Regions from separate parts of the Paenisporosarcina sp. FSL H8-0542 genome, predicted to be linked through region 1. Evidence: a T-box and tRNA genes for the amino acid it is inferred to sense, from the RefSeq annotation. Region 1 holds a T-box; the other holds one or more tRNA genes.
What was found. The T-box of region 1 lies ahead of alaS (alanine--tRNA ligase). A T-box ahead of a tRNA ligase gene usually reads a tRNA of that ligase, here a tRNA-Ala.

Region 1 (10,934 bases):
ATCTTGCTGTAATTTATTGAAACGATGGATCTCATCAAGGAATAACAGAACTTTTCCTGTTACGCGTGACTCAGCCACCACTTCTTCTATATCTTTCTTGCCTGAGCGTGTCGCATTAAGTGCGATGAAAGAAAGATTGCTAGTACCGGCAATGGCATAAGCTAGGGACGTCTTGCCGATTCCCGGCTCACCGTATAACAACATTGAAGGGACATGGCCGTTCGCAATCATTTTATATAAAGGTGTGTGTTTTCCGATTATGTCTTGCTGACCAGCGATTTCATCCAATTTTTGCGGTCTCATTCGATAAGCAAGTGGTTCGTTTTGCATCGTGAGTACCTCCTAAATTCGTACATTTGTTCTCTAGTATACGTGTTACCGGTCGAAAAGTCATTTCACAGGCGATTGGTCGGAAATGTGATATACTATGTAGATGATTTTAAGGATTATACGGGGTGAATAACGTGAGAATTTCGACAAAAGGTCGATATGGATTAACGATTATGATAGAGCTAGCCAAACAATTTGGAGAAGGTCCAGTACCTCTCCGTCAAATAGCATCAGACAATGATTTATCGGAAGCTTATTTAGAACAATTGGTTTCACCGCTTCGTAATTCTGGCCTAGTTAAAAGTGTTCGCGGAGCACACGGTGGATATATGCTTTCAAAGCCACCTCATTTAATTTCTGCCGGTGATGTCATCCGAGTACTGGAAGGACCGATTCAACCGGTGGAAGGCATTGAAAATGAAGCTCCTCCTCAACGAGAATTGTGGCTTCGCATTCGTGATGCCGTAAAAACCGTTCTGGATACTACAACGATTGAAGATTTAGCTAAATTCAGTGACACGTCATCAGATGACGGATACATGTATTACATTTAAGTGTGCGTTCAAAAAACGATTTTTGAACAACCTTTAAAAAGGAGTTCGACATGAATAGAATTTACTTAGACCACGCAGCTACTTCGCCCGTACATCCGCAAGTCATTGAGAAATTAGTCCACACGATGGAACAGTCGTATGGCAATCCATCAAGTATACATGCGACTGGCCGGGAAGCCCGAAAACAGTTGGATCAAGCCCGTGAGCTTTTGGCAAATAGCATTGGTGCGAAAGATCAGGATATAATTTTGACCAGTGGCGGGACGGAAGCGGATAACTTGGCGATTTTCGGCACAGCATATGCGCGTAAATCTCTTGGCTCACATATTATCACGTCTCAAATTGAGCATCATGCCGTTTTGCATGCATGTGAAAAGCTAGAACAAGAAGGATTTGACGTGACTTATTTACCTGTCAATAAACAAGGACTTGTGTCAGTAGAAGACTTTAAACAAGCACTTCGTGAAGATACCATTTTAGTGACCATCATGCTTGGAAACAATGAAATAGGGGCCATTCAACCGATTGTAGAAATTGGCCAATTGTTGAAAAACCACCAGGCTACTTTCCATACAGATGCTGTTCAAGCATACGGATTGATGCCAATATCAGTGGATGATCTTCATGTGGATTTATTGTCTGTTTCCTCACATAAAATCAATGGACCTAAAGGAATTGGCTTCCTTTATCAGCGAAAAGGAACAAAATTATCACCACAGCTTTTTGGTGGACAGCAGGAACGCAAACGTCGCGCGGGAACTGAAAATGTACCTAGTGTACTTGCTTTCGCAGAGGCCGTATCGATTGCACAGCAGTCAATGGATGAAAAACGAAAACTGTACCAACAGTTTAAGGAAATAATGATTTCCACATGGGAAGACAAAGGAATTGCATTCCAAGTTAACGGGAATGTACAATCGACTCTTCCGCATATTTTAAACGTCAGCTTCAAAGGGACGGACGTGGAAGCACTATTGGTGAATTTGGATATGGCTGGACTTTCTGTATCGAGCGGTTCAGCTTGTACAGCAGGATCCATCGATCCATCCCATGTGCTTGTCGCAATGTTTGGAGAAAATGCGGATGAACTTCGTAATTCTATCCGCTTCAGCTTTGGTTATGGAATAACACTTGACGATGTAACGGAAGCAGCAACGAAAACTGCCGCCGTATTAAATAGACTTGTGAAATAAATGTAGAAAAGGTGAAAGAGATGCAACAATTAAAAAGTCCTGCAGAAACACGTGTCGTTGTCGGCATGTCGGGTGGCGTTGATTCGTCCGTTGCAGCTTATTTATTGAAAGAACAAGGGTACGATGTCATCGGAATCTTCATGAAAAACTGGGATGATACTGACGAAAATGGCGTATGTACAGCAACGGAAGATTATGACGACGTCATCAAGGTCTGTAACCAAATCGGCATTCCATACTATGCAGTGAATTTTGAGAAACAATATTGGGATAAAGTGTTCACTTACTTTTTGGAAGAATATAAAGCAGGTAGAACCCCAAATCCAGATGTGATGTGTAATAAAGAAATTAAATTCAAGGCATTCCTTGAGCATGCAATCAGTTTGGGTGCTGATTATTTGGCTACCGGACATTACGCTCAAGTCAAGGAAGTGGATGAAGAAACCCAACTTCTTCGCGGTCTGGATAACAATAAAGACCAAACGTATTTCTTGAATCAATTGAATCAGGAACAATTATCGAAAGTTATGTTCCCAATTGGTCATCTTGAAAAGAAATTGGTTCGTCAAATCGCTGCAGAAGCTGGATTGGCAACAGCAACGAAAAAAGATTCAACAGGCATTTGTTTTATCGGCGAACGCAATTTCAAGGAATTCCTGAGCCAATACTTGCCTGCACAGCCGGGGAATATGGTAACAATGGACGGGGAAGTTATGGGCCGTCATGATGGTCTAATGTATTACACAATCGGTCAACGTCATGGCTTAGGGATTGGTGGAGCTGGCGACCCGTGGTTTGTTCTAGGGAAAAATCTTGAGAATAACGAATTGCTGGTCGGACAAAACATTCATCACGAAGCGCTATTTTCTGATCAATTGACAGCTGTTAACATGAGTTTTACAACGAATGAGAAAAAAGACAATACGTTCTCTTGTACAGCGAAATTCAGATACCGTCAGGAAGACGTAAAAGTTGATGTGGAATTGACGGAAAACAACGGCGCGGTTATTACTTTCGCAGAGCCTGTCCGTGCAATTACCCCTGGACAAGCAGTCGTTTTATATGACGGTGATGTATGTCTTGGTGGCGGAACAATTGACGAAGTCATAAAGAACGGAAAAAAATTGACATACGTCGGCTAATGAACGAGGAGTGAGAAGATGAAAGAATTGGAACTTGGCATTGCAGCCATTCAAAACAAAGATTATGAACAAGCTGTTGTTCATTTCAATAATGCAATTGAAGAAGAGCCGAATAACCCACTTGGATATATTAACTTTGGAAACTTACTGGCACGCATGAATGAAACAGAACGTGCTGAACGCTTCTTCCAAAAGGCTATTACTCTGGATGAAAAAGCAGCGACAGCTTTTTATGGATTGGCTAATTTATATTACGAGCAGGAACGTTACGAAGAAGCGGCGAAGCTTTATGAGAAATCGATTCAGTTTGGCATTCAAGGTGCTGACGCTTACTTCATGTTAGGGAAATGCTTCGAACGATTGGGGAACCCTAAACTTGCACTGCCTTATTTACAGCGTGCAGCTGAACTTGAGCCAACAGATGTACAAATCCGCTTGTCTTACGGCATCGGATTGGCAGCTCTTGAAATGTTCAAGGAAGCTGAACCAGAATTTATGTATGTCATTCATGAAGACTTGAACAATGCAGATGCCCACTACAATTTGGGCGTTTTGTACGCTGTCTCCACAGACCGCACAAATGATGCGTTGTATCATTTGAAACAGGCGTATACGTTGCAACCGAATTTCGAACAGGCACGTTATGTGTACGACATGATTGCATTAAGTCAATAACCATTCTAGGAGGCGACAGCTTTGCCAAATCAAATCGATTTATTTCAACAAGAAGCGATGTATATTACAGGCAAACCTGTCGTCACCATTTTTCATAATGCCACTAACTTATTCTCCATCGTGAAACTTAAAATCAACGAAACAAATTCTACATATGAAGATAAAGAAATCATTGTAACCGGCTACTTCCCACCTTTGATGAATGAAGAAGCGTATCGTTTTACAGGCCAGATCAAACAGCATCCAAAATACGGAACGCAGTTTCAAGTGGAAACTTTCTCAAAAGATGTACCGGAGACCGAACAAGGCATCATTCATTATTTGTCGAGTGATTTGTTTCATGGAATTGGACGTAAAACGGCCGAAACGATTGTCAAGAAACTTGGGAAAGATGCAATCCGAATCATTTTGGATGACCCTGAAGCACTTGACTCCGTTCCACGACTTGCCAAAGAGAAAAAAGAAACCATTCGTATGACGCTTGAGCAAAACCTCGGCTTGGAACGTGTCATGATTCAATTAAATGAATGGGGATTTGGTCCACAACTGGCGATGAGGATTTACCAGACCTACCGTGAGGAAACGATAGACGTGTTGATGAAAAATCCGTTTCGACTGATTGAAGACGTGGAAGGCATCGGTTTTCACCGTGCGGATGAACTGGGTTCCAAACTTGGTATGACCGGTAAACACCCAGACCGAATCAAAGCGGCCGTTTTCCATTTATTGAACGCTGCTTCGCTCAGTGAAGGACATGTTTATTTGCATGCGGAGCATATTTTACCGAGCGTTAAGCAATTGCTGGAGTCCAGCCAATTTGAAGAAGTCCCGTACGATGCGATTTCAACAGCATGCATGGAACTAGTCGAGGAAGGAAAATTGGCTGGGGAAATGTCGCGGTTCTATTTGCCTTCGCTATATTTTTCCGAAGTGGGCATCGCTTCCAAACTGGAAACGTTGATTCAGGAACAACAAGAACGAACAGGTTTCCCGACTTCTGAAATTCGAAAAGCGCTCGGCGAAGCTGAAGAAAGACTAGGTGTTTCATATGCTGAGACGCAAATAGCTGCTATTGAACTCGGGATGAATGCATCCGTCATGCTACTGACAGGTGGGCCAGGTACAGGGAAGACAACCGTCGTCAGGGGACTTGTGGAAGTTTACGCTGAATTGCATGGTCTGACGCTCGATCCAAAAGAATACGCAAAAAAACAGGAACCATTTCCGATTATTTTAGCGGCACCAACTGGAAGGGCTGCAAAACGTTTGAATGAATCAACGGGTCTCCCATCCATGACAATCCATCGTCTACTTGGATTCACTGGCCAGGAAAAAGAGGAAGAAACAGAACGGGACATCAAAGGCAACCTGATTATTATCGATGAAATGTCGATGGTTGACACATGGCTTGCCCATCAATTATTAAAGGCAATTCCTGAAGGGGCACAAGTCATATTCGTAGGTGACCAGGATCAATTGCCTCCTGTGGGACCAGGTCAAGTTCTGAAAGACTTGCTTGCGTCTAAGAGGATTCCGACAGTGGAACTGACGGACATTTATCGTCAATCTGCCGGATCGTCCATAATTGAACTTGCCCATCAAATGAAAAAAGGCCAGTTACCGACCAATTTAATCGACAAAACGAGCGATCGTTCTTTCATTAAAGCTGGGCCGGAACAAATCGCAAAAGTGGTTGAACAAGTCATCAAAAGTGCCTTAGCAAAAGGTCATACGATAAAAGAATTGCAAGTGCTCGCACCGATGTATAAAGGTCCTGCTGGGATTGATGCACTTAATAAAATGATTCAGGAAATGGTCAATCCGAATGACACGAAGAAACGCAAGGAAATTGTGTTCGGTGAAACGATCTATCGCATAGGTGATAAAGTGCTGCAACTCGTCAATCAGCCGGAAAGCCAAGTGTATAACGGGGATATGGGCGAAGTGATCAGCATTTCTAAAGCCAGTGAAAATGTCGAAAAGCAGGACATGTTGATCGTTTCATTCGAAGGGATAGAAGTGACCTATCAGCGTAATGATTTAGGACAGTTGACGCTTGCTTATTGTTGCTCAATTCATAAATCTCAAGGCAGTGAGTTCCCGATTGTCATCATGCCAGTCGTTCGCAGTTACATGAAAATGCTGCGACGCAATTTACTGTACACAGGAATAACACGTGCTAAAAACTTCCTCATTTTGTGTGGAGACGCTGAAGTCTTTAAATTTGGCATTGAGCGCAATGATGATTTGGCAAGACTGACTTCATTGAAGGAAAGATTGAGTGAAGAGGCAGTGTCTGTGACTGAACCAACTGTCGAGAACGAAGACAATGAAGTTACTGATGAACTTATAGAGGGAAACGACCAGGAAATTTCATTGACGGCCTCCAACCATTTGACGATTCATCCTTTAGTTGGCATGAACGGCACCACGCCTTATGACTTTTTAGAAAAAATTGCTGAATGATAAATATGAACCTTGAAAAAACACACATGTAAAACGTGTGTTTTTTTTGGCTCTTTAACACCGTATGATTGATTATCGTACATTTGCGCTGGCCGCACGTTCCGCATGAGCCAACAAGCATGAAAACCATAGACTTGTGGTCTCATTCTCCGAAAGTGCTGCTCCTGCGGTTACTCGTCGCAAAGAATATGGTCAAACTCCTTTGACCATATTCTTTCTTGCGGTATGCTAGTTGCAAATGAACTCTTCGTATTTAGGTTTTCTACAGTTGTTAATCATATTTTATATGGTAAGGAATCTGCTCCAAAAACATTTGCTACAGTTTCTGTTTCTGTTTCTGCATCGCTACGCTAGCTTCGAAACATGAAAGTGCGTTGCATCAATTGGAAAGTTTACATACCTAAGCCTTTTTATTTTATAAGTCAATTTAGATAAACATCAATTAGCCGAGAAAATAAAATCTTAAAAGAGGGTGTGCATGATGATAAAAGCAGTTATTTTCGATTTTGATGGGCTGATTATTGATACAGAGACGGTATGGTTTGAAGCGTATAAGGCAGCGTTGTATCAATTCGAGGTGAATTTGACCATTGAACAGTTTGCGTTAGTGATTGGTACTGATGATACTGTATTGGATAAATATATTGTGGACAATATAAAAGAGTTGTCCACTATTTCTGAGGTCAGAGAATTGGCATCCCAACGATTTCATGAAAAGATTGGTCAGCCAATTTTAAGAGACGGTGTAGAAGATTATTTAATTGCAGCTAAAGAAGCGAGCCTTAAAATAGGATTGGCTTCCAGTTCAAAAAGAAGTTGGGTAGAAAATTATTTAACTCAGCTTGGTATTCTTCATTATTTTGAAGTAATCAAGACGAGTGATGATGTTTCAACTGTTAAACCAGATCCAGAACTTTATCTGCAAGCCATTGAATCATTGGGTGTGAAACCAGAGGAAGCTGTCGCTTTTGAGGATTCATTGAACGGTTTGAAGGCAGCACGTGCGGCAGGTTTGAAATGTGTGATTTTCCCAAATCCGGTAACAACCAATTTAGTGTTTGAAGATTACAATCTTAGGTTGTCTTCGATGGCAGATCAATCTTTGGATCTCCTTCTGAAAGAGTTACTATAGAAATAACAGCCTTACCTCTCGTCAAGATGAAAATATTAAAATTGAGTAAATTGCATGCACTTAATAAAAGTCAATTGACACATGCGTAATTGTTTTTTATAATTCTAACAAATGAATGAAAACGTTGATGGAGAAAGTACATTTGAGAAGCTTGCAAAAGAAAGAGGTTCCTTGGCTGAAAGAACCTTCAAGTGGATGTTATGGAAAGCTACTCCTGAGTGCAGCTAATCACTGCCGTAAGCCGCGTTAAGGCATAATCGAGAGACAGCAAATTCGTTTGCTGTAACTAGGGTGGTACCGCGAATTGAAGCCTTCGTCCCTTTTTTAGGGATGAGGGCTTTTTCTATTGTCTAAGCTTTAAGGACCAGCTCTTCCCCGTAGCGCCAGCAGGCTTCTTGACTCACGACTCAAAAGGTCGGTGTCTAGTTTTACAGGCCAATCCGCTCTTAAGCTTCACATCTTCATTCGAAAACGCGTTTTCGGATTCAGATGCTCCAGCACCAGAGTCGGATTAGAGCAGCCTGTTCAACATTTCATGGTGTCAAGCTGAATCAGCGCTTTATGCTTTTAAAATTGAAGGAGGAATATTTGATGAAAACTGCAGCAGAAATCCGTCGCATGTATTTAGACTTTTTCATTGAAAAAGGTCATGCACTAGAACCAAGTGCACCACTTGTACCAATTAACGATAACTCACTACTTTGGATCAACAGTGGTGTGGCAACGTTGAAGAAATATTTTGATGGACGTGTAATTCCTGACAATCCACGCATCACGAATGCACAAAAATCAATTCGTACGAATGACATTGAAAATGTCGGTAAAACAGCTCGTCATCATACATTCTTTGAAATGTTAGGAAACTTCTCGATCGGTGAATACTTTAAAAAAGAAGCGATTCACTGGGCTTGGGAATTTCTAACGGATAAGAAATGGATCGGATTTGACCCGGAATTATTATCGATTACAGTTCACCCGGAGGATGAAGAAGCATACGTAATCTGGCGCGACGAAATCGGAATTCCAGAAGCTCGCATCATCCGCTTAGAAGGGAACTTCTGGGATATCGGAGAAGGTCCAAGTGGTCCAAACTCGGAAATTTTCTACGACCGTGGCGAGAACTATGGCAACGATATGACGGATCCGGAAATGTACCCAGGCGGAGAAAACGACCGTTACTTGGAAATCTGGAACTTGGTGTTCTCTGAATTCAACCATAACCCAGATCACACGTATACGCCGCTTCCAAAACAAAACATCGATACGGGTATGGGTCTTGAACGTATGGCATGTGTTGTGCAAAATGTACCAACGAACTTCGATACAGATCTATTCATGCCGATCATTCGAAAAACCGAAGAAGTATCGGGTAAAACGTATGGCAATGGTGGTGCAGATGATTTAGCGTTTAAAGTCATTGCAGACCATACACGTACGGTTGCTTTTGCAATTGGTGACGGCGCACTTCCTTCAAATGAAGGCCGGGGCTATGTATTACGTCGATTATTACGCCGTGCAGTACGTTTTGGTAAAAATCTAGGAATTGACCGTCCATTCATGTTCAACCTAGTACCGATTATTGGCGAAATCATGAAAGATTTCTATCCAGAAGTCGAAGCGAAACAAGAGTTCATTATGCGCGTTATTAAAAATGAAGAAGAGCGCTTCCACGAGACATTACAAGACGGCCTTGGCATTTTGTCTAATGTTATTTCAACGCAGCAAGCAGCTGGACTGTCAATCATTCCAGGAAGCGATGCTTTCCGTTTGTACGACACATACGGTTTCCCTGTCGAGTTGACGGAAGAATATGCAGAAGAAGTAGGCATGACCGTTGACCATGAAGGCTTCAAAGCTTCACTGGAAGCTCAGCGTACACGTGCTCGTTCAGCTCGTAAAGATGTTGATTCCATGCAGGTGCAGTCAGAAGTATTAGGGAATATTAAAGAAGAAAGTCAATTTATTGGTTACGATACAATGGCCGTTTCTTCAAAAGTTCTGGTTATTGTAAAAGATGGAGAGCTTGTCAAGCTTGCACAAGAAGGCGATGAAGTAAAAGTCGTACTTGACCAAACGCCTTTCTATGCAGAAAGTGGCGGACAGATTGCCGATCACGGAACAATTGAAAATGATTTATTCAAAGGATTTGTGAAAGATGTCCAAAAAGCACCAAATGGTCAAAATCTTCATACCGTAGTGATTGAATCAGGAGAGCTTTCAGTTGAAGCTGACGTAACAGCAACAGTCGATCAGACAATGCGCAAATCAACGGTCAAAAACCATACAGCGACACATTTATTACATCAAGCGTTAAAAGATGTGCTTGGGACACATGTTAATCAAGCAGGTTCTTACGTTGGTCCTGATCGCTTACGTTTTGACTTCTCTCATTTCGGTCAAGTAACAAAAGAAGAATTGTTAACTATTGAACAACAAGTGAACGAGAAAATTTGGGAAGACATTCAAGTAGTTACAGGCTATCATGGTATCGATGAAGCGAAACAAATGGGTGCGATGGCACTGTTCGGTGAAAAATATGGCGATATCGTACGAGTCGTTTCAATTGATCAATACTCACTTGAACTTTGTGGTGGATGTCACGTAAGCAATACTTCACAAATCGGCTTCTTCAAGTTAGTAAGTGAAAGCGGAATTGGCGCAGGTACACGTCGTATCGAAGCAGTTACAGGCAAAGCCGCATACCAGCTTGTTAAAGAAGAAGAGAGTATCCTAGAAGAAGCAGCTGCAGCTTTGAAAGCAAATATAAAAGATGTAGTGGCTCGCGTTCAAGGCTTACAACAGGAACTTCGCCAAGTTCAACGTGAAAATGAATCATTATCAGCAAAAATTGCAAATAGCCAAGCATCTTCGATTTTGGAGAAGGCTCAGCAAATTGATGGTGTAACGGTATTGTCTGCACGTGTTCAAGCAAAAGACAACAACCAACTGCGTCAAATGATGGATGATTTAAAAACGAAGATGAATGAAGCGGTTATCGTCCTTGGAGCTTCAGAAGGCGACAAGGTAATGTTAATTGCTGGTGTCACAAGTGATTTATCAGGTGGAAAATATCATGCTGGAAATATCGTAAGAGTTGTTGCCGAACAGTGCGACGGCAAAGGTGGCGGTCGTCCCGATATGGCAATGGCTGGTGCGAAAGATTCGTCGAAACTTGATGGAGCTTTACAATCTGTGTATGATTATGTCAAATCCGTTTAATAAAAAGTTGAAATCGGTTATACTTAACAAGTAACAAAAATATGCTTGTACAAGACAATCAGATTTTACTCCGAAAGCGAGGTGCTGATCATGAGTTCATTTGACAAGACAATGAAGTTTAATTTTCCGGAAGAGTCCATGGAACAAGAAGTGAAGCAAGTTATGCTTCATGTCCATTCGGCGCTTGAAGAGAAAGGGTATAACCCAATCAATCAAATTGTCG
Region 2 (10,934 bases), 1.6 Mb from region 1:
TCTTCCCGGAACTATGGACTTTACGTACAGAAATTTAAGGAGGTCGTCACGTGAAGATTTATGCACATCGCGGTGCATCAGGCACGTTTCCTGAAAATACACTCGCTGCATTTGAAGAAGCAGCTCGACTCGATATTCATGGAGTAGAATTCGATGTCCATCTAACAAAAGATGGAGAACTAGTCGTAATTCATGACGAAACAATTGACCGTACGTCCAATGGTGAAGGGTATGTAAAAGACTTAACGTTAGCGGAACTGCGTGCTTTTGACTACGGCAGCTGGTTCGGAAGTGAATTTGCAGGAGAGAAGATACCTACTCTGGAAGAAGTATTAGCAGTTTTCCAACAAACAACATATCACGTAAATATCGAACTGAAATCAGATATATTTCCATATGAAGGCATGGGGGAGAAGGTCCTGCACGTGATTGAAAAGATGGGAATGGCGGAAAGGGTCGTCATCTCATCGTTTGATCACGAAACAGTTCAGGATTTCAAGAAACTAGCTCCTCATATTGAAGTCGCCATATTGACTATGGAAGTACTGGTGGATGCATATGACTACGCACGTTTCATTCCAGCGGACGCACTGCATATATTCCTTCCGACTGCCCTTCGCAAAATGGCGAAAGAGGCATTAGTAAAAGGAGCGATCCTTCGCGTCTACACCGTGAATGATGTTGAGAATGCGATTGCATTGCAGAAAATTGGTATACATGCAATTTTTACTGATTATCCAGAGAAAATGTTGCTAGCGGTCGGTAAAGGCTCTTGATAAAGGGTTTTAGCGATAAGAATAAAAGGGAATCTCCAGTGATATGGAGATTCCCTTTCGCATTTGTGCAAATAGTTCTAGTATGCTTCTTCAATCGTAAAGAAATATTGATTGCCTAAAGAGTCTGTATATAGCAACCCGTAAGTGTTCACAGAGGCAACTGGGAACTTGGTATAGACTAAATTATTGATGCCATTTTTTAAGTTATATTCTTTTTCGTCGATTAAGTCGTTGTAGGAATCCCATACAAATAATTCAACTTTTACAGGAGCCTTTACAACAAGTGTCAATTTTAGATGCGTGTAGTAGGTAGAATAATTATCTGATGAAGAAAAAGTGTACTTGTGATCCACCAGCCAAATCGGCAGGTCATCATTTGTAATTTTTCCTAATACTGTTTGTTCGTTGCCTGAAGTATTGATGACTTTTATTTTATATATTAATTCATCTGAATAGACCAGATCACCATTGTCATCATAACCATCCCATATAAAATGATTAATTCCTTTGTCAGTTTTCTTGTCGCTAATAATAGTCCGTATCTTGGCATTGCCGTCATAAATTTCTATTGTGACATTTGCTTGTTGAGATAATTTATAGAAGATTTCTGCTGTATCGTCATCAATAAACTGAACAACAGTAGGATATTGAATTTCAATTTGCGTTAAAGCAATATTCATAATTCCTCTGTATGTCTGGGATAAGTTATATGCATCCACAATTGAAATTTTATAAGAGTACTGTCCGTCTGGAAGGATTGTTCCAGACTGGTCTTTTCCATCCCAAACGAATGATTGATTTCCTTGGGATTTGGGAACATTCTGCTCAATCGTGCTTACCAAATTATCATTCTTGAATAGTTGAATGGTGACGATGCCGGGCTTGCTTAGTTTATATGAAAAAGTTTGTTTTCCGTCACTTGTAAAAAAGTAACTTGCAGCGCCTTCAATAACGGGCTGATTCCAATCCTGAAAGGCGAAAGTAGTGGATTTCAAAGAAGCTTTATTTCCAGCACTGTCAAGAAGCTCGATTAATAAGTGGTAGTTTCCTTCAGCTACAAACTCTGAATTGTCATTTTTTCCATCCCAACTTAATGAATATGCTCCTTTTTTAATGGATTTCTCAGTATCAATTTTTCTGACTTTAACTCCCATATCATTTGCAACATAAGTGGTTAAAAATACGGTTTCACTCACATCGATTTTGCCCATATTCAGCAAAGACCCATTTAACTTCATCAGTTCCGAAGACAAAGCTATTTTTGCTGTTGGAATTATTGTGTCCACGGTGATGCTGAACTTGCGAGAGGTGCCTTTTATTTTGTTGGCATCAACCAGTGACATCTCAAGGCTGTAAACTCCATCTTTTACTCGGTTACCTTCGCTGTCTTTCCCATCCCACTGAACAGTCCTTTGACCTCTTGAAACAGAGGAATTGTTTAAGATGGACTTAATGATCTTATTATTTTTATCTTTAATAAAGGCAGTAACTTTAGCATTCTTATTCAATTCGTAGGGAACAGTTAATTTTCCAGTAACAGTTGGGGAATAGTTGACTGATCCAGATAAATTAATAGATGGAACTATTTTATCAATTACTTTCAAAGTAGCAGATAAATGAAGGTTTTCTCCATTGCCGCTCACTGCAGCTATTATTTTATAAGTACCGGTGGAAGCATACATGCCATTATCCATTCTTCCATCCCATGATGCCGAAAACTTGCCCCCGGACCAATCCTTATAGGAAACGATTTTTTTGATGGTGGTGCCTTTCGAGTTCTGAAGATACAACGAGATTTTTGAACCTTTAACACCTTCAAATGAAAAAGCAGTCTTATTTGATCCATTCATCGTAAATTTTGTAGAGGATAATTTGAGATTTGATATGGCTGAAGTAGTGAATTGAAGTGCCCGATATGCATCAACGCGACCATATCCATAAAAATCGTCCCAGCCTCTATGGTATAAATCGACTGAAGACTTAGTTAGGATTTTTTCTAGCTGATCAGAGGTTAACAAAGGATTTTTAGAAAGAACCAAAGCAGCAACTCCTGAAACAACGGGAGCCGCCATAGACGTCCCGTCCAATGCTCCATATTTACTTCCGGAAAGAGAAGAAAAAATACCTTCGCCAGGGGCAGCTAAATCAATATAACTTCCATAATTTGAGAACTCGGTAATTTCGTCATTCGAATCAGTGGCGCTAACCCCAATAACGCCATCAAGTGCAGCGGGATAACTCAATTCGCAACTTCTTTCATTACCTGCAGCCGCAATAATCAATACATCTTTTGCTTTTGCATATTGTGTGGCGTAATCCATTGCGTAGGTATAGCTCCCACCTAGACTCAAATTGATGATATCAGCATGGTGGTCAGCAGCATAAATAATGGCTTCACCAACATCATAGCTACTCGCGGAATCCCCTGTAAAAACATTGATTGGCATGATTTTAATATTCGGGGCGACTCCGGCACCTCCCGAATTATTGAAGGATGCCGCTATAATGCCTGCAACATGTGTTGCATGGTCTCCAGAATAAAAGGAGGTTCATCGGTTACTGCATTATAAGGAGAGACAAATTTTCCTTTTAAATCAGGATGATTTGTTTGAACACCTTCATCAATTACAGCAACAATAACTCCAGAACTTCCTTTTGTTTGATCCCAAGCACTGGAGGCATGAATTTTCTTTAAATGCCATTGTTTTGAATACGATGGATCCTTTGGTCTAAACGTATTTTCCAATTGATAGTTTGGTTCAACAAATTCGACTTGTTTATGTTTCAATAATTCCTTCGCCACTGCGGATAAATCAGAGCTCTTTGGTGTTGAAACCAGGGCGAACCTTCCATTTACTTGTTTCGAAAGTTCTTTTGCATTTACAGAGTCCAGAATTTGTTTCCTTTCGCTCCCTGTAGCTGAAGCTTTGAAGTTTACAATTAATTGATTACTATAAAAGTCCTTGGAATCATCAAATAATGCCTCAATGTTGAATTTAGAAATTTTCGGTTCTACTTTTATTTCTTCAGCTCCGGCAAATTGTGCAGGCAGCCAAAAGAATATGTACGCAAATAAGAAAATCTTTAATTGTTTCTTAATATTCATCCTCCTTTAGATGAATTATTTTATGCTTAAGGACATGAGCCAATGTGGCATCAAAGTGAAAAGAAATGTTTTTAATAACAAAAATAAAAAAAGCACCATCAGCAAGAATTTCCTAAATAGGAAAAATGCTTGGATAGTGCAAAGCATATATTTTTTTCTTGTACCATTATTGAGGAACAGAAGTGCTCTCCTCTATTACTAATTACCACTTAGCTTTGTGCTCATCGATACTTCCTAGCAATTGTGTGATAGGTAGGCGAGAGCCATCGTCCAAATAAACGAAGCCGTGATAGTAACCGACTAATTGATGGATTTCTGATGTGACGAGACGAGCGTTTATCTTCGCTTCACGTTTGAAAAATGGGGTAAACGTCAAATCGACATCACGTGAAAATTTGGACCGGATATGCCAAGGTTTCATATAATCGGTATCATCATAAGAAAAAATGACATCTTCCGAGATTTTTGACATGTGACCATCGACAAATACTGCGTTTTCCGTCATACCTGTTCCATCGGTCCATTTTCCGCCTAAGTTAAGGCCGATGCGCTGTTTGCCAACACGTTGAGAGGCCATCGCCCAGTTCCACGAAGCTTTTCTTGACCAAACGCCGCGACCATAATCCAGCACGGCATAGCTATCTTCAGGATTAAATGAATAACGCTTGTCCCCAATTTTCACAAAACCGCGCGTCGGTAGAGTATGATGCTTGGCCGTATATTGAAAGAGTTGACGATTCCACGGAATGACGACATTCAAAGTATCGTCATTTTCAGGATGCTCAATATGTAAATCCGCATGGAGCAAATCACCATCAAAGTCGGGAATGGTAACCGTCATATGCGTTTCATTTTGCATATGGAACAACTGAACACTCATTTCATTATTTGAAAATTTCACAGTTTCAAGTACTTGATTCGGCATTTGTACACGTTGACCCAATGGAATCGTAATAGTCTTCTCAAAAAAGCGTTGAGTTTCATAATCAAGGAAATATACACAACAAACCGCTGCGTAATCCAAATGGCGAATGCTTGCTGAAAATAAAATATCTTCACCATACACACACCAGTAATTCCATTTTTTCTTGCGCATAAAATGTCCGGATAAATTACTATCGATTAACGGTTTTCGGGAAAAACCTATTGCTGCAGGGTTCAAATTTCCTTTCGAATCGCATAATGCAATGGGCGTAATAATTTCACGCTCTGCATGTTGTCGCACTTTTTGCATTTCGCCACCCTCTCGCCTCTTGTATCAACTAACTATCATGCTATATACTAATTATTGTACCAAATATTTTGATAAAGGGGTATTAGCTCAGCTGGGAGAGCGTCACGCTGGCAGTGTGAAGGTCGTCGGTTCGAACCCGATATACTCCATCTACAAAAACCACTCATATCAATGGATTGAGTGGTTTTTGTTTTGTTAAAATGACAACATATTGAGATTATTGTGGAGCTGTATTATTGATTTTGTAATCATAATAAGCTGTATTTTTATTGAAATGGTAAAAAAATTAATATATGGACTTACTTAATCGAATCAGATTTAGTAAGTCTTTTTTGTTGTTCGTTTCAGAACTATAGTTTTATACATAATTATCTGAAAAATCTCTTTATGATGTAAGTTTCTTACAGTAAAATGTAGATATTACCTTTTAAAAATTTTAATTCAGTGTCTCTATGGAGGGGAATATGAAGGAAACTAGCGGACCATTTAAATTGACCAAAATCCAAAAAGGATTGTTAATACTCACTTTTTTATCAGTCGTGGGAATTATCCTGTACGCTATTTATGGACAAGAAGCACCTATCATAAAAAAAGACGGAACCATTATGGAAAAAACGACTGAAGATGGCGGGAAAATTATTGAAGTTAAAGAAGTGAGAAATATGCCTGTGGAAGAAGAATTTCCGATGGATATGCCTGACTTTCAAGTCGGACAAGTGATTCATCAAATGAGTCATCAGAAAATCGAGGCTGAAGAAAAGTGGGGGTTTCTCCCGCTAACCGCTGAAAGAGTGGCAAGGTTAAAAGAAGTTGTAGAAAATGGTGATTATCAAAATAAAAGCCGTTATATAAGTATTCTTAATCGATGGGCGGAAAATGATTTCACACAAATAGATAAAGATCACAATACGATTTGGACTATGCAGGGAGGGACTGTCGGCAGGGCTACGGGAATTCTCAGTTATGAAGAAGAAAAACAATTTATTGAAAAATATTACGAATAAAAAAGGCACTCACTTTCGTGAATGCCTTTTCTAAGTGGATGTTAACTGGAAATCGGCAACTTGGGTACCAGCGCCAACATTACTTTCAATGGTTACTTTTCCATGATGATGTTCAATGACTTTGTAGGTTGCATTAAGCCAAGTCCGAACCCTTTTTCATTGTTGGCATAAAAAGGCTTGCCTAACGGCTGACACCGAGCTTCTGAAATTCCATGGCCAAAACAATCACTTTCAATTCAATCCGATATTTAATAGCTGAATACGATATCATTTTAAGCCTAAGAAAAAGGGTTTATTATATGTGATGGGAAAATAAGAGGATTATTTTGTTAAAAACGGACATATATAGAAAAGGGTTAGTGAAATCCAGTGAGTGAAATGGTACATTAGTGTAACAGTGAAAGATGGATGATGTGCCTATTCATTCACTGTAAAAAGAATGAAATGAAAGCGGGCGGACAACATAGAGTTTTTTGCATTTTCATTAGAAGAGATCCCATTTGTGCTCATTACATTGGTAATTGCTTTTACATTGCATGAATTTATGCATGCTTGGATGGCTTCAGTATTTGGAGACGATACGGCAAAAAGACAGGGAAGGGTAACTCTTAATCCACTAAAACACCTGGATATCGCTGGTACACTTTTGATTTTTATAGCGGGGTTTGGTTGGGCAAAACCTGTTCCAGTTAATGCTGCTTATTTCGCAACGAGACGTATACAATCCATCATTGTTAGTTTGGTTGGCCCTCTCAGTAACTTTGTCCTGGCGTTTATTGGGTTTAGCATTTTTTACTTTTCTCCTCAAAATCAAACAATGGATGAATTTCTAAATGTTTTTGTCATGTTGAATGTAGTGTTAGGCGTATTTAATCTGTTACCACTACCACCATTGGACGGGTATCGAATCATTTCCAGTTTATTTCCTGCTAAAATTCAAGAGAAACTTGTGCCCTTAGAAGCTTACGGCTCCATTTTGTTTTTAATTGTGGTACTGACACCGATTGGGGATAGTACACTGTTTCCATTCATCGGAAACAGTATAGATATGGTAATGAATTTGTTCTATTCTATTTATGAATGATAATCGGAAGGCCACTCTCGTAATATAAGAGTGGTTTTTTGTTGCTTCAGAAAAGCTTCTAATGGGGTAAAACTAAGGGGAGAGGGGAATGAAAATAAGCGCATATAGACTGCCTCTCATCGTCACATAACTAACGGGAATACCTTACAGAATGATAAATGGAATGGCAAAAATAGCGAGTGCGAGTCTGAATCCATTGCGAAGAATGATGGATAGTCACAGTCTTCCATGTCCAATCGACACGATGCTACCAAATACGATTCTTCTCAACTATATTCCTCTCCAATCTTCTATTTCTTTCGTTTTATACATACTCTCTCCGTAAGGAGGGATTTCTATATACAACCGTCAAGCAGCAGTGGATTATGCAAATACATGGTGGAACTCCAATAATCCAGCTTATCCTGTATTTGATGTCGATTGCACGAATTACATTTCACAGTGCTTGCGTGCAGGAGGAGCGCCAATGCGTGGCTATCCAAACCGTAATAAAGGGTGGTGGATTAGAGGAGGCACGTGGAGCTTCAGCTGGAGTACCTCACATGCACTCCGATGGTATTTGGAAACATCCAGAACCGGTTTACAGGCAGTAAAAGTAGCAAGCGCATGGGAGTTGAAACTTGGAGATGTAATCAGTTACGATTTCCAGGGTGACGGCAGATTTGATCACACGACCATCGTGACGGGCTTCAATGAAAACGGTGAGCCACTTGTCAATGCACATACGGTTTTCGCACGCCAAAGGAATTGGCGCTATACAACGTCACCGGCTTATTCAGATGATACGAGGTATATTTTCTTTCATATTAAAGATTCGTTCACATGAAAAAACCCTTGGATTTTCCAAGGGTTTTTCTACTCTTTTACATTTTGCTATGTCTAGCTACAAGCACCAATCTGTTCCTGCGGTTACTCGTAGCAAAGGAACCCTTGCTTCCAGCACCGGCGACAGACTAAAATTTCGCTTTTCTATTCAGCTGGTACGTGCCATAATATAGCGATTGTGCCTTCACCAGCATGAACTGCCAGGACCGAACTGATGGCACCTACGCGAACTTCCAAGCCGGGTACTTTCTCTTGAATCAGGTTTTTCAATGCTTCCGCTTGCTCCGCAACATTGCCATGCATCAGGTCAATCGAACGTACGTTATCCTGTTCATAAGCGGCAACGGCTTTATCGACTAAGTAGTTGAGCGCTTTCTTTTGGGAACGAACTTTATCAAACGCTTTCAATTCACCTTCTGCAGTAATTTGGATGATCGGTTTTACTTGCAATAAGCTTCCCAAGAAAAATTGAACGCCATTCATGCGTCCGCCTTTATATAGTTGGTTCAAGTTTCCTATTAAAATATAATTGCGCAAGTTTTTCACTTCGTTACGAAGTTGTGCTGCAATTTCTTCCAGTTTCATTCCACGTTCTTGCAAAACGATTCCGCGTTCTACAAGTTTGGTAATGCCTGTAGAAAGAGCAAGAGAGTCAACGCATTCCATATGGACTTCTGCAATTTCTGCACCTGTTTTGGATGAAGATATCGTTCCGCTCAATTTCGCTGATACATGCACAGCCAGAATAGCTTCATAGTTTTCACTAATTTGTTCATAGAGTTTGGCAAATTCACCTGCAGCTGGTTGTGAAGTCTTTGGGAATTCTTCTGCATTCCGAATACGATCATAAAGTTCATCCGAAGTTAAATCAATTCCATCCGCATATTGTTCCTGTCCAAAATGGATGGCTAATGGTACAACATGTACATCGGGGTGGGCAGCAAGTGTATCGCTGATATAAGCGGTACTATCCACAACCCATGCAATTGGTTTTTTTGACATCTAGTAAACACCCTATCTTTAATTAAAAATTTCGACTATTTATTACTATAACATGAAAAGTATTTTCTCGCGATGGTGTATGGTTTAAACAGAAATAAAGCTATTCATTTCATAATGTTACGAGCGTTTCCATTTTTGTTCATCCAAAGATTGTTTGATGTCAAAGCGATGTCGATACATTATGAGAAGTATGGCAAGTACGATTGGCCATGCGTTTTGAAGTTCATTTAAATAGATTACTGATCCAATATACGCAAAATAAGCTATAATCATGCTCAGTGTTGCACTTCGAATGATCGTAAACACCAGTAAAAAGACAATAATGAACGTCAATGCAAATAATAGATTGAATGTCAGGCCAATTCCGACGAAAGTGGCAATGCCTTTTCCGCCTCTACCTTTCAACCAAAAAGGAAAGATATGTCCGCATATGACCAACAGACCACCCATTGCCACTGCCCATTCGGCAAAGCCGAAATAGTTTCCTGCAAAGATTACCAGTACACCTTTCAATGCATCACCTAAAAAAGTGAGCAGAAATGCGAAATTGCCAATCACGGCTCCTGCATTGCGCGCTCCTAAATTACCGCTTCTGTAGTGGCGTAAATCGGTTTTATACAATTTCCCTACCCACCAGGCGGTCAGAATATTGCCCACTAAATAGCTGGCCAAGAAATAAATGATCATGCGAACACCCCGAAAATGCTTTCTTTCTATTATGAAGGAAAAGCAGGGTTTGGGAAATAACAATTAAAATAGGGAGGACCAATAAAGATTGTGATTTTGTTCCAAAACCGTGCACCTTCATATTTTCCCCAAACAAAAAAGCCTACGACTTGTCGCAGGTCTCAAATTCGCGTTCTTCATGAAATGGAACAGTCTTGGTCATCGTCAGTCTCCTTCACTTTCTCCGGCATATTTAGCACGAATATCCAAGAATGTATCGACGTTTTGGAAAAACAAATCAACCAATTTCGGATCGAAATGTTTCCCGCGTTGTTCCATTATATAATTTAATATTTTAGCAATGGGCCATGCTCGTTTGTAAACCCGTTCACTTGATAAGGCATCGAAGACATCAGCGATCGCTGTGATTCTTCCGTAAATATGAATCTCGTTTTCTTTCAATCCGTTCGGATACCCACTTCCATCCCATTTTTATCTGGAATGACAACTCGGTCTATCCCATGTGCTACAATAGTCTGTAGTTGATGATTTTTAAAATTGTGGAGCCAACCGTGCAACGATCTGTTCCTTTATTGGTTCATTCTGTCGTTTTATAATGTCTGTAATTGCTGTTGCACACTTAGGAGTTGGTTTGTTGCTAATGGGTGCAATCACTCTACTGTTCTTAAGTCATTTATTTTTGGACAGTCGTATATTTGTTGCATGGTGGGTTAAACAAATCATGAGAACAGAAGGCCAGGAAGCCAAATGGCTCAGCATTATGGTCGATCAGATTTTCCACGTAATTATTTTAGGTGATATCGCACACTTTTGGTTTTAACTATTTAGTGAAAAGGGGAACTTACACACATGAATGAACAATCTTTATCAGTACGCGAAGCAATACTTCAACGTCGCTCGGTCAAAAATTTCAACGGACAACCTGTGGAACGCGAAACATTAATGACAGTTTTGGATGAAGCTAAATGGGCACCAAATCACGGAAATCGTGAGCCTTGGAGATTGGTTGTCGCTTGTGGGAAAGAATTGAATGAACTACATACAGTGTTGCGAGAGTTTGGCGTAACAAAATGGAAAGATCTTTCTGAAGACGAGTTAACGAAACAAATGAAGAAATTCACTACCCCAGGGGCATATGCATTTGTCATTGTTAATGAAGACGTCCGTCAAAAAGAACGGTTGGAAGACTATGCAGCTACAAGTTGTTATATCCAAA

Region 2: it has a tRNA-Ala gene. The T-box ahead of alaS (alanine--tRNA ligase) is inferred to sense a tRNA for this amino acid. The anticodon was not compared.

What each region holds. Positions count from the first base shown of each region.
Region 1 covers NZ_CP152050.1:1,418,271-1,429,204, forward strand. The annotation lists gene MHH33_RS07535 (replication-associated recombination protein A) at 1-330, opposite strand, end outside; gene MHH33_RS07540 (Rrf2 family transcriptional regulator) at 465-884, shown strand; gene MHH33_RS07545 (cysteine desulfurase family protein) at 935-2,077, shown strand; gene mnmA (tRNA 2-thiouridine(34) synthase MnmA) at 2,098-3,219, shown strand; gene MHH33_RS07555 (tetratricopeptide repeat protein) at 3,238-3,894, shown strand; gene MHH33_RS07560 (ATP-dependent RecD-like DNA helicase) at 3,916-6,360, shown strand; gene MHH33_RS07565 (HAD family hydrolase) at 6,842-7,492, shown strand; T-box leader at 7,608-7,816, shown strand; gene alaS (alanine--tRNA ligase) at 8,084-10,711, shown strand; gene MHH33_RS07575 (IreB family regulatory phosphoprotein) at 10,802-10,934, shown strand, end outside.
Region 2 covers NZ_CP152050.1:3,020,903-3,031,836, reverse strand. The annotation lists gene kynA (tryptophan 2,3-dioxygenase) at 1-38, shown strand, start outside; gene MHH33_RS15245 (glycerophosphodiester phosphodiesterase) at 51-776, shown strand; gene MHH33_RS15240 (S8 family serine peptidase) at 854-3,280, opposite strand; gene MHH33_RS15235 (hypothetical protein) at 3,277-3,882, opposite strand; gene MHH33_RS15230 (DUF2804 domain-containing protein) at 4,085-5,116, opposite strand; tRNA gene MHH33_RS15225 (tRNA-Ala) at 5,193-5,265, shown strand; gene MHH33_RS15220 (DUF6241 domain-containing protein) at 5,581-6,120, shown strand; gene MHH33_RS15215 (site-2 protease family protein) at 6,623-7,204, shown strand; gene MHH33_RS15210 (amidase domain-containing protein) at 7,542-8,030, shown strand; gene MHH33_RS15205 (DegV family protein) at 8,174-9,031, opposite strand; gene MHH33_RS15200 (glycerol-3-phosphate acyltransferase) at 9,149-9,718, opposite strand; partial or broken gene MHH33_RS15195 (HD domain-containing phosphohydrolase) at 9,923-10,177, opposite strand; gene MHH33_RS15190 (hypothetical protein) at 10,314-10,538, shown strand; gene MHH33_RS15185 (nitroreductase) at 10,568-10,934, shown strand, end outside.